2 regions of the Bacillus sp. BACIII genome follow, and region 2 is predicted to be linked to the other one. Evidence: predicted binding sites of a transcription regulator. Region 2 holds the regulator's gene; the other holds the start of a gene.
The links. Region 2 encodes LexA, which represses DNA repair genes until DNA is damaged. Its sites were predicted from a motif close to CGAACATATGTTCG; they were not measured.
Positions count from the first base shown of each region.

Region 1: ACXN9U_RS03680 (DNA polymerase IV) is a predicted target of LexA. The motif match lies at 2,747-2,760, and genes of this name have one in related genera.

Region 1 covers NZ_CM174437.1:723,734-732,178, reverse strand. The annotation lists gene ACXN9U_RS03710 (alpha/beta hydrolase) at 1-161, shown strand, start outside; gene ACXN9U_RS03705 (DUF2552 family protein) at 201-440, opposite strand; gene ACXN9U_RS03700 (iron-sulfur cluster biosynthesis family protein) at 415-777, opposite strand; gene ACXN9U_RS03695 (GNAT family N-acetyltransferase) at 868-1,818, opposite strand; gene ACXN9U_RS03690 (hypothetical protein) at 1,815-2,075, opposite strand; gene ACXN9U_RS03685 (GNAT family N-acetyltransferase) at 2,088-2,558, opposite strand; gene ACXN9U_RS03680 (DNA polymerase IV) at 2,774-4,000, shown strand; gene ACXN9U_RS03675 (YolD-like family protein) at 4,015-4,359, shown strand; gene ACXN9U_RS03670 (YqzH family protein) at 4,461-4,667, shown strand; gene ACXN9U_RS03665 (AI-2E family transporter) at 4,741-5,811, shown strand; gene ACXN9U_RS03660 (DUF4083 family protein) at 5,872-6,039, shown strand; gene ACXN9U_RS03655 (VOC family protein) at 6,041-6,436, opposite strand; gene coaA (type I pantothenate kinase) at 6,461-7,420, opposite strand; gene dsdA (D-serine ammonia-lyase) at 7,496-8,445, opposite strand, start outside.
Region 2 covers NZ_CM174437.1:1,134,913-1,143,357, forward strand. The annotation lists gene ACXN9U_RS05580 (DUF2621 domain-containing protein) at 1-219, shown strand, start outside; gene ACXN9U_RS05585 (CcdC family protein) at 247-738, opposite strand; gene ACXN9U_RS05590 (response regulator) at 817-1,179, opposite strand; gene ACXN9U_RS05595 (cytochrome c biogenesis protein CcdA) at 1,264-1,971, opposite strand; gene ACXN9U_RS05600 (aspartyl-phosphate phosphatase Spo0E family protein) at 2,172-2,345, shown strand; gene ACXN9U_RS05605 (YneF family protein) at 2,419-2,637, opposite strand; gene sirA (sporulation inhibitor of replication protein SirA) at 2,723-3,169, opposite strand; gene tkt (transketolase) at 3,320-5,323, opposite strand; gene ACXN9U_RS05620 (DUF896 domain-containing protein) at 5,489-5,722, opposite strand; gene ACXN9U_RS05625 (YneB family resolvase-like protein) at 5,791-6,441, opposite strand; gene yneA (cell division suppressor protein YneA) at 6,457-6,768, opposite strand; gene lexA (transcriptional repressor LexA) at 6,921-7,541, shown strand; gene ACXN9U_RS05640 (hypothetical protein) at 7,880-8,308, opposite strand.

The DNA.
Region 1 (8,445 bases), 410 kb from region 2:
ATATACCTCCCGCTTCCTCCGAAATGCTGCACCGCAGAAAACGCGGCCCGAAGATGCTGTATCTGGCCGAATCGGGCGGGCATGCCATGTCGTACACCAAAAATCCGGAGAGCTACCGGCAAGCCTTGCAAACCTTTTTAGATACCGTAACGCAAACGTAAAAAAGCGAAAGAACGTATACTGGTTCTTTCGCTTTCCCGTCATAAAACGTCGGTAATCCCGTCCATATTTTCTCCGATCCAGTCAATGGCGAGGTCGATTGTCGTAAACTCCTGCGCTTTGAAGGTCATCTCATCCTGAAGCAGCCAGACATCCTTTTGTACGGATTCAGCGCCCCCGATGGACCAGTGCAGCAGACTGTACGGATGATTGTTGTTCAAAAAGGATACCCACGTTTTATGCTGTGCCGTCTGTTTAATGGCTTTCAGCTTTTGATTCACTTTCAGTTTCTCCCTGCTTTACTAATATGCTCATTCTCGGGCTCAGCATTTCTGCCGGGCTCTTTAAGACGAGCGTTTTTGCCTTTTCATTGTAATCGATTGTCATTTCCTCGTCAAAAAACACTTTTTGAGAGGTCTGGATGTAAAGCGGAAGTCCGTTGGTTTCAATGCGTTCGCATTGTCCCGTTAATTCGTCCGCCAGCCAGATGGCCGGCACGCCGCTGACCGCGCACCCGCAGCCTTCTGCGTCATAGCGGAGCTGCGCTTTTTTCTCCGGGTTGGCGTCCATTGCCTGCAAAAGCGTGTGTTTCGCCGCATCCGTCACATGTATTTGCATAGGTGATCCTCCGTTTTTCATTTTCGCCATTGTAGCATACCGGACCGCTGTATGCATTGTTTCTGCTTTCTTTACAGCAGCCCGCTCTCCTTAGTCCTTTGCCTCTTGTTCAGCCGCCTTGATCCAGTCCTTTTTCCCTTCAGTATACTTTGCCATATCGTACGGGTATGTCTCAGCGAGCCGCTTTTTCAGCTTCATGTATTGAGCCGCTTTTTCAGGCTTTGCGGTGAGGTAATCCCGGAACAGCAGATGACGCCCCGCGTCCGGATGGCCTGTTTCGTATATGTGAACGTGGTGTGTGCGCCTGTTGCCGCCTTTTTGAAAGAAACGCCGGCCTTCTATCCCGTTTTCCCCTTTCGCCTCATAGCCGAGTGCTTCCAGCTGCGGACTGAATCGGTCAGCATCCGAAATATCATTAACCTCCGCCAGTATATCAATGACGGGTTTTGCGGCCATCCCGGGGATGGAGGTGCTGCCGATGTGGCTGACCGAATGGAGTGCGCGGCCGAAGATTCGGATCAAATTCGCCTTTTCTCTTTCAAACATCTCTTTCCATTCCGGCTGGTGCGGAATTACTTCCGCTTTTCTCTTCGGATAAAGATGAAAAAATGAGAGAGTCAGCCCTTCCGGCGTCTCAGTCTGTCCGGCTTCCGTGAACCCTGCTTTTAAATAGAGAGAGACTGCCGGAACGTTTTGGCTGGCGGTAGCCGTCTCTATTTTTTGGGCGTCCCGGTTCTCGTCTAACACAAATTGAATGAGCGCCCGTCCGATTCCTTTCCGAAAGCCGGACGGGTGCACCGTCAGCCGGCATATAACGAGATCATATCCCTTTTTTTCATACGAAATGACGCCTGCGAGCCGATCTTTTACTCTGAAACCGGCAAACGTCTCCTGGGACCGCTGTATGTCTTCGGCTGTTTCATGCAGCCCGGGAATGCCGAAAAAGCCGATCAGCTCGGCTTCTTTTTGATAAGAGCAGCGCTGAACCGCCGCAATTTCCCGCGCCGTCTGTTCTTCTTTATGCTGTAAAAATGCAATCAATCTTCCGCTCCTTTTGACACAAACATCCGCTGCGGCTCCGTCCTCGTCATGCGGACCGCGTACGCTTCATTCCAGGCGCTTTTTCCTTTTTGTTTTGCCGCCCGGTCTTTCCACCGTTTAATCGCATCCATGCTGTCCCAGCAGGAAACCGTGATGCGCTCTGCCGTTTGTTCATATTCCTCATCATATTCTCTCTTGATTGATGAAAAAATGACCGCATCATAAGGCGGTTTGGGCGTGTCAGCTAAAAAGCCCATTTTCAGCCTCCTCTATATGTATTTCACAAACAGAATCCGATCCTGGCCCGGACCGTCATAATTCGCAAAAACAGGGATTCCGTTTACGGTTTTGGTTCCTTTTTCAGCTTCAAAGCCTAACTTTGTATGATAGGCGATTGATACTTTATTGACAGGCGCCGTCACGCAATTGACTTTTGTGCAGCCCCTTTCTTTCACCGTCTCCATAAATCGGTCATAGAGCTGTTTTCCAATTTGCATTTTTCTGAAATCCGGATGCACACCGGAAAAATGAATATATGCCGTCTCAGGGTCTGATTGTGACTGAAACCCGATTAAAAAACCGGTCATTCCCTCCGGCCCGAACGTAATAAAGCTTGTGTCCTGAAAATGTTCAAAAAACAAGCGCGGCAGTTTGTCTTTCATCTGCCTGCCGCCCCACCATTCATTCAAAACAGACGTAACCATTTCATAGTCTTCAGAGGTAATTGTTCGAATATCCATAATCGATTGACTCTCCTTTTCGTCCGGCAAAATGAATGTCAGCTTCTTTCATTGGAATATAAAAAATTATATGTGGGTTGTTTGCAATTGTAAATGATTTCTTTTCAAGCGGACGAATCAGCCCGTCTTCCAACCGGGGAATGATTTACCAGTATAAACGCGGTCATTGTTCGGGTAAAATGAAAAACAGAACAAACGTTCCCGGAGGTTTTTTTATGGCTGATATTCTTCTTGTTGATATGCAATCGTTTTATGCGTCTGTGGAAAAAGCGGAAGCGCCTCATCTTAAAAACCGGCCCGTCATTGTCTCGGGAGATCCCGAAAGACGCAGCGGCGTCGTGCTTGCGGCTTGTCCGCTCGCCAAACGATACGGCGTAAAAAACGCTGAACGGCTGGGGGAAGCGCAGGCCAAATGTCCAGACGCCGTTATCGTCCGTCCGCGGATGCAGCGGTATATTGATGTCTCCGTTATGATTACCGAGCTGTTCGAGCGGTATACCGATCTTGTAGAACCCTACTCCATCGATGAGCAGTTTCTCGACGTGACCGGGAGCAGGCGGCTGTTCGGTGATCCTTTTACAATCGCCAAAAACATTCAACAAGCGATTATGCGTGAATTCGGTATTTATGCCCGTGTCGGCATCGGGCCGAATAAGGCGCTTGCGAAAATGGCTTGCGACCATTTTGCCAAAAAAAACGCATCCGGCATTCACAGATTGGATATGTCAAATATCAGGCAGGATCTGTGGCCGCTGCCGGTCGGAAAATTATTCGGCATCGGAAAACGGATGGAGCATCATTTAAGGCGGATGGGCATCAGCACAATCGGCGGGCTTGCCGCACATCCTCCCGAACTGCTGAAAAAGCGCTGGGGCATTAACGGCGAATTGCTTCAGCGGACAGCCCGCGGCATCGATCCCTCTCCGGTCACCGTCAACACGCACAGCCGGCAAAAAGCGATCGGCCATAACATGACCCTTCCGAGAGACTACAGCCGCTTTGAGGATATCAAAGTCGTATTGCTGGAGTTAAGCGAAGAAGTGGCCCGCCGCGCCCGTTTTAAACAATACATCGGCCATACGGTTTCAGTCAGCATCAGGGGCGCCGATTTTGATTTCCCTTCAGGTTTTCACAGACAGAGAAAGCTCGTCTCTCCGACCAATTTCGGAATGGATATTTTTAAAACGGCGGTCAAGCTCTTTAAAGAGCATTGGAACGGGGAGCCCGTCCGCAGCGCCGGCGTCTCCCTTTCCCAGCTGGAGCCCTGTGATTATGTTCAGCTGAGCCTGTTCGATGCCCAGGAAAAAAAGATCAGTCTCGGCAAAGTATTGGATGATATCCATGAACGGTACGGCCCGGCGTCGCTCCTCCATGCCGCGTCGCTGACAGAGGCCGGCCAAGCCTTTCACCGGGCTGAAAAAATCGGCGGGCATTACAAATAATTGAGGTGATATACATGAATCCGAACAAATTAACACCCGGGTATAATGTCATGTGGGAATCAAGCCGGATGATGCTCCCCGAACATCGGGAGCAGCTGCTTGCAAAGAAACGAAAAGAACGGGAATTCCGGCCGCCGGAACTGAGCGAAGAGCAAATGAACGACATGAACCGCATCATTGCGGCGTCGATTGAAGAAGACAGGGCCATCTCAGTCACCTACGCTTCCGCACACGGCCCCCGCCGGTTTTGGGGATGGGTAAAACAAGTGAAGCATGACGAAAAACGTTTAAAAATCATAAACGATGAAGATGCGTTAACGCTGCCGTTTCATCTTATTCTCTCAGCTGAACTGGAATAAAAGAGCCTAAATCGTCCTGACAGAAAATATGATAGAAGAGTGGGAGGATCACATGATATTTAGTAGAATAAAGATGAATGATAAGAATAGGAGAATATACGATGGATCAATTTATAGAAAAAATGCTGGGACAGGCCCTCCGCCAGTATGGACGGAATGTGTCGACAGATCCGCTGAGCCCCTATGAAAAACAGAGTTTAAAAAAAGCTTTGGAAGAAAGAAGGAACGAAGAACCCGATGAGGACCTCCATGCCCATGTAGAAGATATTATCTACGATTATGTCACCAATCAGGGGCAGTTCTCCTGACAGGGACGTTTATGCGCCGGGCGATAAGGGAAACGATCGAGAGTAAACCCTTAAAGATTGCGTGGTGCAGAATATGCCTGTCGGGCCTTATTTCAAGATCGGCTATGCCGTTCTTCTGTTATTTCTCATCATTTATCTCGGAACATTAATAGACTTTTTGTTCCAGCCTGTTGTGATTACGGTTAAAACCTTGTTTCCGCCCATTGTATTATCGGGCGTCCTTTACTATTTGTGCCGCCCGCTCGTCAAAGTGCTGCATGCGAAATTAAAGTTGCCCGAAGGAATCGCGATTTTAGCGATTTATGCGGGAACAGCCGGCCTTTTTGTCCTCTTCCTTTACACGGCGGGCCCTGCCGTTCAAAAACAGTTTACAGCCTTCACAGATCACATTCCCGAGCTTTCCGAAAAAGCTGAAAATTGGATCGGGCATCTCCAGGACAGTAAATGGTTTTCCCGGCTTCAGCATGAGGATTCCTTCAAAAAATTAGCAGACAAAGCCGCAAATTATTCCGGTTCAATCGCTGATTCTCTCAGCAGCCTGGCCGGTGCGGCTGCCAATGCCGCCATCACCGCCGCCATTATTCCGTTTGCGCTGTATTATATGTTAAAAGAAGGAAATAAAGCGCCCCGGCGGCTGCTCCGGCTTCTTCCGGAAAAACATCAAAAGGAAGGAAAACAAATCCTTCAGGACATGGATGAGGCTCTCAGTTCATACATACAAGGGCAGCTGCTCGTCAGTTTCTGTGTCGGCGTTCTCGTCACGATCGGCTATTTCATAATCGGGCTCGATTATCCGCTCGTTCTGGGCGCGTTCGCCATGGTGACAAACCTGATTCCGTTTATCGGGCCTTGGATCGGCACATTTCCCGGAGTCATTGTCGGATTGTTCGACTCACCGACGCAGGCAGTGCTTGTGATTACGGTTGTCGTCATTGTCCAGCAGCTTGAAAGCCAGCTGATTTCCCCGCAAATTATGGGCCGGAAGCTGGACATTCACCCGCTGACCATTATTTTTCTTCTGCTTGCCGCCGGCAAATTCTCAGGTATTGCCGGCATGCTGCTGGCCATTCCGGGATATGCGGTTGCAAAGGTGATCATAAGCCACATGCAGAAACTGTTCATACTCAGAAAAAAACAAGGCTAGAGAGACACTAAAATGAAAAACGACGGGCTGAGGAAGCCCGCCGCACACGGAGGTAAAAAGATGAACATCGGTGATGTCATTTTTCAATTGATTTCATTCGCCGCAGCCGCGGTTTTCCTGTTTGCCGTGATATATGTATTCAGAAGCTTGAACAAGCGCCGCATACAATTGGACAGAATCGAAAAGAAACTCGACGCGCTGCGCGAAGAAAAAAACGAAAAGGCATAGTTCATTCAGAATCAGAGGCAGGAGCAGCCAGCTCTACCTTTATCCGATCCGGGTCTTCCGTGAATACGGCGTAATGCGTGCTTCCGCCTGCATATGGATGGCGGTCTCTGTAAAGCACGGGGCATCCTCTGGCAAGCAGCTTTTCTGTCATCTCGTCAACCTGCTCTCTTGATGCGGCATGAAAAGCCAGATGGTTCAGCCCGACCCGGCATCTGTGGTACTCCGGTGTTAAAAAACGCTCCTTTGTCTGGACAAGCACAACATAAAATCCTGCGTTTTTCCAGCTGATGCCGGAGTCCCAATTTTGAAATTCCGTATAACCGAGCTCACCTAAAAACCATCCCCAAAACCGGGCGGAGGCTTTCAAGTCAGATACATACAATTCAATATGATGCATCATCATATTCGCTTCCTCCTCACATCACACACGCCTTACCAGCACCTCTTCAACTTTATGGCCGTCACCTTTTCTCAAAATCAAATCCGACCTGAATTTTGTCGGCAGAATATTTTCATACAGATTCGGACGGTTGACGCTCTCCCAAATGGAGGCGGCCATGGTATCCGCTTCTGCATCAGATAAATCCTTAAATTTATGAAAATAAGAGGCCGGGTCCTGAAAAGCGGTTTCCCTCAAAAGACGGAAACGCTCCAAATACCACGTAAAAATCCGGCTTTCTTCGGCATCCACATAAATTGAAAAATCAAAGAAATCCGATACAAAAATCCGCGGATCTTCCCTGTCGTCCTCTAAGGTCGGCGACTGCAAGACGTTGATTCCTTCGATAATAACGATATCCGCACCTTCGACCACTTCGACGGCGCCCTCTTCCCTGTCATAGGTAAGATGGGAATATACGGGCGCCTCCACTCTCTCTTTCCCTGATTTTATATCATTCAGAAACTCAAGCAGCGCCTTCACGTCGTAACTTTCCGGGAATCCCTTTCTGGACAGAAGGTTTTTCCTTTTTAATTCCGCCGTCGGATACAAGAAACCGTCCGTTGTCACCAGGCTCACATTCGGCCTGTCAGGCAGACGGGAAAGAAGCTTTTGCAAAATTCTTGCGGTGGTGCTTTTGCCGACGGCGACGCTGCCCGCGATTCCGATGATAAACGGGATTTTCGCTGAATGCGGATGCTTCAAAAACACGTTGACATGCTGATTCCGTCTTGCAGCAGACGTGACATGAAGATGGAGCAGGCGCACAAGCGGAATATAAATCGTTTCTACTTCTTCCACCGATAGGTAGTCATTCAGCCCCTCTACGGCCTTGGCTTCTTCTTCTGAAACGGCAATGGAAAGATGACCGCCGAATCCGGCCCAAGACTCGCGGCTGTGCTGCGTGTACAATGTATGTAAGTTCAATTCTTTACTTTTCACAATTCACACCAATCTCTCTGTATGGCTTTCCGGTAAAAAAACAAACGCTTACAAAGATTGTAACGGAAAACCGCTTCACTGTCTGCCCATTTTTTTCGCAAATGAGGAACCGAGCTTGCTGTACTCTTCCATTTCCTTCTCCGGAACCATGCTCCCGCCAGTGCTCCACACAAGGTGCACGGCATTTTCCATCTCAAGCCCCCGCTCTTTTATGTAACGGTTTCCCGCTTCAGTCTGAACGAACTTGACAGCTCCTGCCATGCCGGCGAGGGCAGAAGGCTCAAGGCTCTTATTCTCGGCGGCTCTTAATTGATAGAGCAGCGAAAAAAGCGTGCCGTCATCGGCGGTATAACAGCCGCTGAGTATAGGTTCCATCAGAGGGCCGGCCAGTCCGGACGGCCTTCCCACCGCAAGTCCGTCGGCGGCCGTTTGATTATCAAGACCGATATCCTGCACGCTGATTCCGTCATGCAAGCCGGAAAACAGGCCTAACAGCATACACGGTGAATGCGTCGGCTCACCGAAAAAAATATGGACATGCTCGCCATAGATCAGCTTTAGGGCAAGCGCGACGCCGCCCGGTCCTCCTCCGACCCCGCAGGGCAGATAGACGAAAAGCGGCTCATCTGCAGCAGGCTTAATGTTCATTTGATCCAGCTGCTTTTTTACACGGCTTCCCGCAACTGCATACCCTAAAAACAGATCCCGGGAATGCTCATCATCAATAAAATAACAATAAGGGTCCTGCTCCGCCTGAATGCGCCCTTCTTTGACAGCCAGACTGTAGTCTGCTTCGTATTCGATGACCCGAACCCCTTTTTCCCGGAGCAGCTCTTTTTTCCACTGCTTGGCGTCACTCGACATATGCACGGTCACACAAAAACCGAGCTTCGCGCCGATTATGCCGATACTCAAACCTAAATTGCCCGTAGAACCCACGGCTATAGAATATTTCGAGAAAAAAGCGGTAAACCGTTCCTCAGTCAATATGCTGTAATCGTCGTCTGCTGAGAGCATTCCCGCTT
Region 2 (8,445 bases):
GTCGCCCCCGTGCCAGAGCTCTTTCGGGATGTAGCCAAAGCTAAAATCGCCGGAAAAATCGGTGAAATCTCTTTACAAGAGGAAGCAGAACAAATAAACCGGGATTTAATCATCAGGGGTTACATACTGGCCACCCCTAAGCGGGATCACCAGTTTTTGAAAAAACATCTCCGCGAAAAACAGATTGACCTTACTCCTTATCAAACCCTGCTCAAATAAAAAACCTTTCCGGCGGACGGAAAGGTTTTAATTCATCTGAATATCAGCGGTCTTCAGTTCATTGGCAAGTTTGCGGTACGACATAAACATCGCGATGCGCCACGGGACAATCATTCCGAAAGCCAGAATCCAAAACATTCCGCTTAAAGCTCCGTAATCAATCGTCGTGCTCAAAATGGATTTCATAGCGATTCTGATAACCAGCAAACCAATTAGGATAAACACAAATGCTTTTGACCGTTTTAAATAGATTTCATTATTTTTAATCTCAAATTTAGATGTTTTTATCAGAAAAATAGAGAAGATCACGCCCAGCGTAATGGCCTCCAAAAATTCTTCGCCCGTCACTCTGAAAATCGGAAAAAGAAACATCAGCGCTCCCGTACTCATGAAAATCGGCGGGAGAATTATTTTTTTTGGTGAAGCGGGCTTATCGGAGGATTTAATCCTCACGATCATTACAGAGATTGCCATGGCCGCTGCAATAACGGATGAAATTATAATCATCATCTTTATCATTCCTTTGCTTGCACGGAGTTTGATACTATATACTATACTCCAAAAACATAAAAAAACCAATGTGAAAAGAAAATACGTTTATGTTCCCGTTACCCTGCCTACGGCCTCCAGCACTTTAGACCCTTCAAACGGTTTAACGATAAAATCTTTAGCGCCCAGTTCAATCGCTTCCAGAACGATCCGCTGCTGCCGCATGGCGGTGCACATAATGACATGGGCTTTCGGGTCAAAAGCTAAAATCTCCTGCAGCGCCTGTATTCCGTTTTTAACCGGCATGGTAATATCCATTGTCACCAGATCGGGACGGATTTTTTGATAAACGGCCAGAGCTTCCTCGCCGTCAGCCGCTTCTCCGGCCACTGTATAGTTCGCCGATTCCAGAATCTCTCTGATTTTCACTCTCATGAACTTGGCGTCATCTACAACTAAAACTCGTGTCATATTCCCCTCCACATATTTAACATTAACTAGTCTTATTGTACCAAAAAAGAAAGGGTATATAATAGTTCAAAAGTTATCAATCTCTTACAGCCCCTTGAACCCTCCGAAAAGATTTGACAGAACGATCAGAATATAACTCATCCAGTTAAAAAACAGCATAATTCCGATGACAATCATAACAATGCCGCCGGTTCTCATGATAAGCAGCTGGTGCTTTCGAATCCAACTCATTCTGGTAATAAAAAATGAAAGAACTAAAAAAGGAATGGCGAATCCCAAAACATATAAAAACATATACGGCACCGCTGAAGAAGGATTTGTACCGGCCAGTGAAAACACGGCGCCTAAAATAGGCCCGCTGCACGGCGACCAGCCGGCTGCAAACGCCAGACCGATCAGAACGGAGCCGATAAACCCCTCAGGCCGGTGCTTAAAATGAATGCGCCGCTCTTTCATCATGATTTTCGGCTGAAACACACCCGCCGTAATGAGCCCGAAAAGCACCAGCATGATAGCGCCAAACTGGCGGATCGCTTCATGATAACGGGTAAAAAAACTGCCGATGAACGAGGTTCCGTATCCAAGTGCAATAAAAATCACGGAGAAACCAAGCAAAAAACAAAGTGTATGCACGAGCCCCCGTTTTTGCAGCATCACCTTTTCCGTTTTCACCTCGTCCATGCTGACACCGGTTATGTATGACAAAAAAGCGGGGTACAGCGGCAGACAGCAGGGAGAAATGAAAGACAGAAACCCGGCCCCGAACGTCAGAAAGTAATTAAAACTCACCATGACACACTCCTTTCGAGTTATGACAAAATCATTTCATTTTTTTAACACTTTCCCATGAAGGATTACTTTTTATAGAAAAAGCTTATATAATTTAATTTGACATCAAGATATTATACTCCTTCTTATTTGAAAAACAGTATAAATGTGGATATAATAATAGCGATTCAGTGAAAGATTTATGTATGAAAGGATATATCCCTGTGATTAGAGAGCATCTATTAAATGAAATTGAAAAAAAACGGGCAGAGCTGCTTAAAATCGTCATGACAAACGGAATGACATCAAACATTACGATAGAACTCAGCCAGGAGCTTGACCACCTTCTCATACAATATCAAAAGGAACTGCACACCGGCAGTTGGGGTGAAACATGACGCAAAAATAAAAAACCCTCACCGGGTTTTTTATTTTTATAACCATGTATCTCTATATCATAATCTTTACGTATTATTTCGCTTGATTATTCATGGCTTTCATCATTTGATTAATTTTCTTTTGAGAAGGTTTCATTCCCATTTGCATCATCATCATGCGTAACATTTGTTCATTAATAGGCGGATTCTTTTTCAAATAGCTCATCATATATTTACGAGCAATAAAAAACCCGAGTGCAACACCTATGAGCAATGCGACAACGCCCACTAGGATGCCAACCCATAAAGTCATTTTATTTCCTCCTTCATGTTGTCTAGTTTAAAGTGTACTAAACCAAAGGCTATTATACAACATTTACATCTCTTTTTGCTCGTTTTTAGACAAAATTTCTTTCTCTGACCGGATTTAACCACCCATAACGCCTTGTCTTAAAATCCATCGCAAGAAAACAGGGGCTGATTTTACGGAGAATCTCAAAGAAAATCGTTTCCGCCTCATAATCTCCCGAAGCTGCAATCTCAATCAAGCTGTCTTTCATCATGAAGGTGGCGCGGCCCTTTTCTCCGGGCAGTGTAAGCTGATAAATTGAATCTAAACGGCTGTAACTCATTCGGTTTAAATGAAGCTGGAGACGCTGATGCATATGTATTACCGGAATCGGTTCTGTTATATAGTGAACTTGCTTTTTTGTCAGTTGATATTCTTGGGGTGTCAGATTTGTCCAATGATAGTCTCGAAACAATTCAAACATAGCGGTTTCCCGCCCGAAGTAGTGGTTCGCAAACTCATCCTTAATCAGGTGCGTATAGTAATGACGTTCCATTTCCTCATCCCCTTTTACAGCGCTGCGTATTGCTTTCTATTATACAAAAGGAGAAAAGAAAGAATTGTCTATTACTGTTACGGCGCCCCTTCTATTTTTGTCGTATATACAGGAAAAAGAGGATGATTTGACTCATCCTCTTTTGTTTCTTTATTTGTTTAGCAGTTTCTTCACGCGGTCAGCCACGTTTTCTGCAGTAAACCCGTATTCTTTCATAATTGTTTCTCCCGGAGCTGAAGCACCGAAACGGTCAATTGCGAGAACGTCTCCTTCAAGACCGGTAAATTTGCCCCATCCGAAGCTTGATCCCATTTCAATCGCAAGACGTTTCGTCACATTCGGAGGAAGTACGCTGTTTTTGTACTCGGCCGATTGTTTTTCGAAACGGTCCCAGCTCGGCATGCTGACTACAGATACATGAATGTTTTCGTCAGCCAGCTTCGCCTGTGCTTCAATCGCAAGTCCGACTTCAGAACCTGTCGCTAAAAGAAGGGCGTCCGGTGAATCGGTTTTTGCTTTGGAAACGGTATAAGCCCCTTTTTCTACTCCGGCATACGCTTCTTCAGCCTGCTGATCAATTGTCGGCAGGTTTTGGCGTGTCAACACAAGAGCTGTCGGATGATCCTGGCTTTGAACGGCTAGCTTCCACGCAGCTGCGGTTTCATTGCCGTCAGCAGGTCTGATCACAGAAAGGTTAGGAAGCGCGCGTAAAGATGCAAGCTGCTCAATCGGTTCGTGAGTCGGTCCGTCTTCTCCTACGGCAATACTGTCATGCGTAAATACATAAGTGACAGGAAGCCCCATTAATGACGCCAGACGAATAGCAGGTCTTAAATAATCTGAGAACACAAAGAATGTGCCGCCGAATACGCGGAGGCCGCCGTGAAGCGCCATTCCGTTTAAAGCAGCGCCCATAGCAAATTCACGGACACCGAACCAGAAGTTTTTCCCGGCGTAGTCTTTGGCCGTGAAGTCCCCTGCGTTTTTGATTGTCGTTTTGTTTGAACCCGCAAGGTCAGCAGATCCCCCGACAAAGAAAGGAATTTTCTTGGCGATGCCGTTCAGCACCTCACCTGAAGATGCGCGGGAAGCAAGGCTGCTGCCTTTTTCATAGACAGGAACTTCCTGATCCCAGTCTTTCGGCAGTTCGCCTTTCATTCCGAGTGACAGCTGTTCAGCAAGCTCAGGATATTTTTCCTTATAAGCCGCGAACTGTTCATTCCATTCCTGTTCTTTTTTCGCGCCGGCTTCTTTTACAGCTTCGTTGAAATGCGCGTATACTTCTTCTGGAACATAAAAATCTTCTTCAAACGTCCAAGCGTACGCTTCTTTAGTCAGCTTGCTCTCTTCTAGTCCTAGCGGAGCGCCGTGAACACCGGATGTGCCCGCGCGGTTTGGAGAACCGAAACCGATTGTCGTTTTCACTTCAATTAATGTCGGTTTTTTATCATTCTGGCGCGCTTTTTCAATTGCAGCCGTCAATTCAGCGATGTTATTTCCGTCCTCAACATAAAGGACTTCCCAGTTCATGGCTTCAAAACGCTGTTTTACATTTTCAGAGAAAGAGCGATTTAAATCGCCGTCTAAAGAAATATCATTAGAATCGTATAATACGATCAGGCGGCCTAATTCCAGATGGCCTGCTAGAGAAGCGGCTTCAGAAGAAATGCCTTCCATCAAATCGCCGTCTCCGCAAATACTATATGTATAATGATCAACTACGTTGAATGAATCACGGTTATATGTTTCAGCCAGATGGCGTTCTGCAATTGCCATTCCCACTGCCATAGCGATACCCTGTCCCAAAGGCCCGGTCGTTGCGTCGACTCCGGCTGTATGCCCGAACTCCGGATGTCCCGGTGTTTTGCTTCCCCATTGACGGAACTGTTTCAGATCTTCAATGCTGAGGTCATACCCGCTTAAATGCAGCATGCTGTACAAAAGCATTGAACCGTGTCCTGCTGATAAAACAAAGCGGTCTCGGTTAAACCATCCCGGATTCTGCGGATTTACATTCATAAACTTCGTCCACAGCGTGTAAGCCATCGGAGCAGCTCCCATCGGCATGCCCGGGTGTCCGGAATTAGCTTTTTCAATTGCGTCTATAGATAGTGTACGTATGGTGGCAACTGATTTCTTTTCAATTGTATCCATTATAATCCCCTTCCTTATTGTTGTACCTTTTCATCATAAAGCGATGCTGACTTTTTCTCAACTCTTTCAGCTTAAATTTGAGATAAACTTGTTGAAAATTGTCGCAAATCACAGCCTGATATTAGTATATACAAAAAAGAATACGTATTGCCGTATTCTTTCTGTTTAATGAAGATTATTTTTCTGTTGTTCCCTTTTTAATTTTTCAGGAGTGACATCATTACCCTCTGGATCAATAACTTTTACGCTCTTTAACGTATTTTTCATTGAGGAGCGGAACCCTTTCAAATACTCCTGGCGAAGCTTTTGCTGTTCGGCTTTTTCCTCATCTGTTATCGTGTTTGATTTAGCTTTTTGAGCCAATTCGTTAATTCTTGCGATTTTTTCTTTAGAAATCATAATAAGCTCCTTTGGTGCGTGTTGATTATATACTACTAAAACATCATCTTTTTTACAACTGAAGCATGTCAGCTGCCTTCGCTGTCTGCGATATATTCCTGAAAACGCCGGTGAACCGTGGCTTTGGATACATCATAGCCGAATCCTCTTAAGGTGGCGGCGATTTCTGCAAAGGTAAGCTTGTTAGCTCTCAGCCTGATAATTTCCGAAACAGGAACCTCTTTTTTTTCTTTTCCGCTGTTTTCATGTCTGTTTTTCAGATTCCGTTCAGGCTTATAGCCATTTTTTACGGCTCTTTTCATTCCCCGCCGGATTTTCATATTGTGAATTTTCCTTTGATATTCCTCCACAATACTGACGATTTCGAGTACCATCGTATCAGCTTCGGAAAGCTCCAGCTCGCCTTTATGAGCCGTCGTATATATTTTTACGTTCTCCCTGTAAATACAATGCAAAAGCGCGATCTTGGCGTTTCCTCTTCCCAGTCTTGTTTCATCCTGCACCAATATCGCGTCAATATGTGACTTTTTAATTTCATCAAGCATTTCAAATACTCCGTCGCGGTCCATTTCGTAACCGCTGGCTTTCTCTGAAATGACTTTTACGACTTCCATGCCGTTTGCCGCAGCGATCTCACTGAGCTCCTCTTCCTGTCTTTTTAAAGACGTCTGCTGCTGTTCTTTGTTTGTGCTTACCCGGGCATAAATGAGCGCCTTCATTTCTCTCTTTCCTCTCTAATTGACAATGGCCAGCTGATATACGGCCGGATTCTCCTTCTTAACCGGAAGAATAAGTTCGTCTCCGGGCTTTATATCAGCAGTTTGGAGATGATTATTCTCCGTCACCCACTCAATGAAATCTTCTTTGTTAATATTTTTCTTCTCTGCTACTTGATCCGCAAGTGACCACAGAGTATCTCCGTCCTGAACCTTTATTTTAACATATTGGCTGAGCGCCTGATCATTTCCCGCACATGAAACAAGTAAAATAACGGCACTTAAAATCGCAGTAAACAGTCCGACAAATATGATAGATTCCTTCGCCATTTAAACAACCTCCAGAATGTTTGTTCGCTTTTTATACCTTTCAGTATATACGAACAAATGTTTCTGTCAATCGTTTTTTTCGAACCTATGTTTGTACTGTCAGGAAAATCATGCTATAATCTACTTAAAATCGACGTTTTGAGGTGCGAAATATGACGAAGCTATCAAAAAGGCAGCTTGATATCCTGCGTTTTATTAAAGAAGAGGTAAAAACGAAAGGATATCCGCCTTCTGTAAGAGAGATAGGAGAAGCAGTAGGACTGGCTTCCAGTTCAACCGTGCACGGACATTTGGCGCGGCTGGAGACAAAAGGCCTGATCAGACGGGACCCTACTAAACCGAGAGCGATTGAGGTATTGGATGAAGAAGAAGTCCAAATTCCGAAAAGCCAGGTTGTCAATGTTCCGGTCATCGGAAAAGTGACGGCAGGTATCCCGATTACAGCTGTTGAAAATATCGACGAGTATTTTCCGCTTCCTGACCGGATGGTTCCTCCGGGAGAACACGTATTCATGTTAGAAATCATGGGAGAGAGTATGATTGACGCCGGCATTTTTGACAAAGATTACGTCATTGTCAAACAGCAGAACACGGCCAATAACGGGGAAATCGTGGTGGCTATGACCGAAGATGATGAAGCCACGGTCAAGCGCTTCTATAAAGAAGACAATTATGTGCGGCTGCAGCCGGAAAATCCGACGATGGAACCGATTATCCTGCAAAACGTAAGTATTTTAGGGAAAGTGATCGGCGTATTCAGAGCCGTTCATTAATTCTATTAAACTTTATTTATCGTAAAACCCCTCTGAAAGGGGTTTTTCTTTTGCAAAAAAAGAGCAGATTCGCCCTGGCTTAAGAAACGAACCTGCTAAGGAGGAAAAACTTACATCTTTATTATCAGGCATCTCACTTTTGAAGTCAATAAATAATGTTTCTCTAAGGAAACTTTTTATCCGTTTTTCAACTTTTGTATTTGTGCGGGCTGATTTTGATATATAACTATCTTTACTTGGAGCGGACGGATTACATTTTATTCATGAATATTTAGTGCATAGTACAATAAGTTTTGACGAGATGTAAAAAAACCCGCTTCCTTTGCGGGTATCTATTTTCAATCAAAATGATAATATTCCACGCCGTATAACCCTTTAATATGAACAGGTGCACAGACGTTTGAAGAGCTTTCAATCAGAATCCTGTATTTGTGATGCGGATCAATTGATTTTTTGTCCTGGGCACTTAGGTTTAACCAGCTGCCGCTGTAGCTTTTAGAACTTAATGTATAAAAATTTCCGTTCAGCGCCATCCGCTGGAGTTTCACGTTTAAATTGCATGAAGAATTGTTCACAATGGTGAACTTGTATCCTAATAGGTAATCATCAGCTGATACAGCCCCCGGATTTTCAATAAAAAACTCTTTGACATCTCCCTCCATAATGAAGCTTGTTTTTGATCCGAATTCAGTGGTAGCCGCTTCAGCTGAGTGTACTCCGCAAAAACATAATAAAAAAACAGCAATACATATCCACCATTTTTTCAATTTTGCATCCCCCTTTTTTTACATATTTTAACTTTTGAATATGGTGATGTCTATTTACATTTTATTAAAACGCACACTTTATAACCACTATATACCAGTTTAAAAATTTGCTGATTGCCTACAATGAAGACTAAACG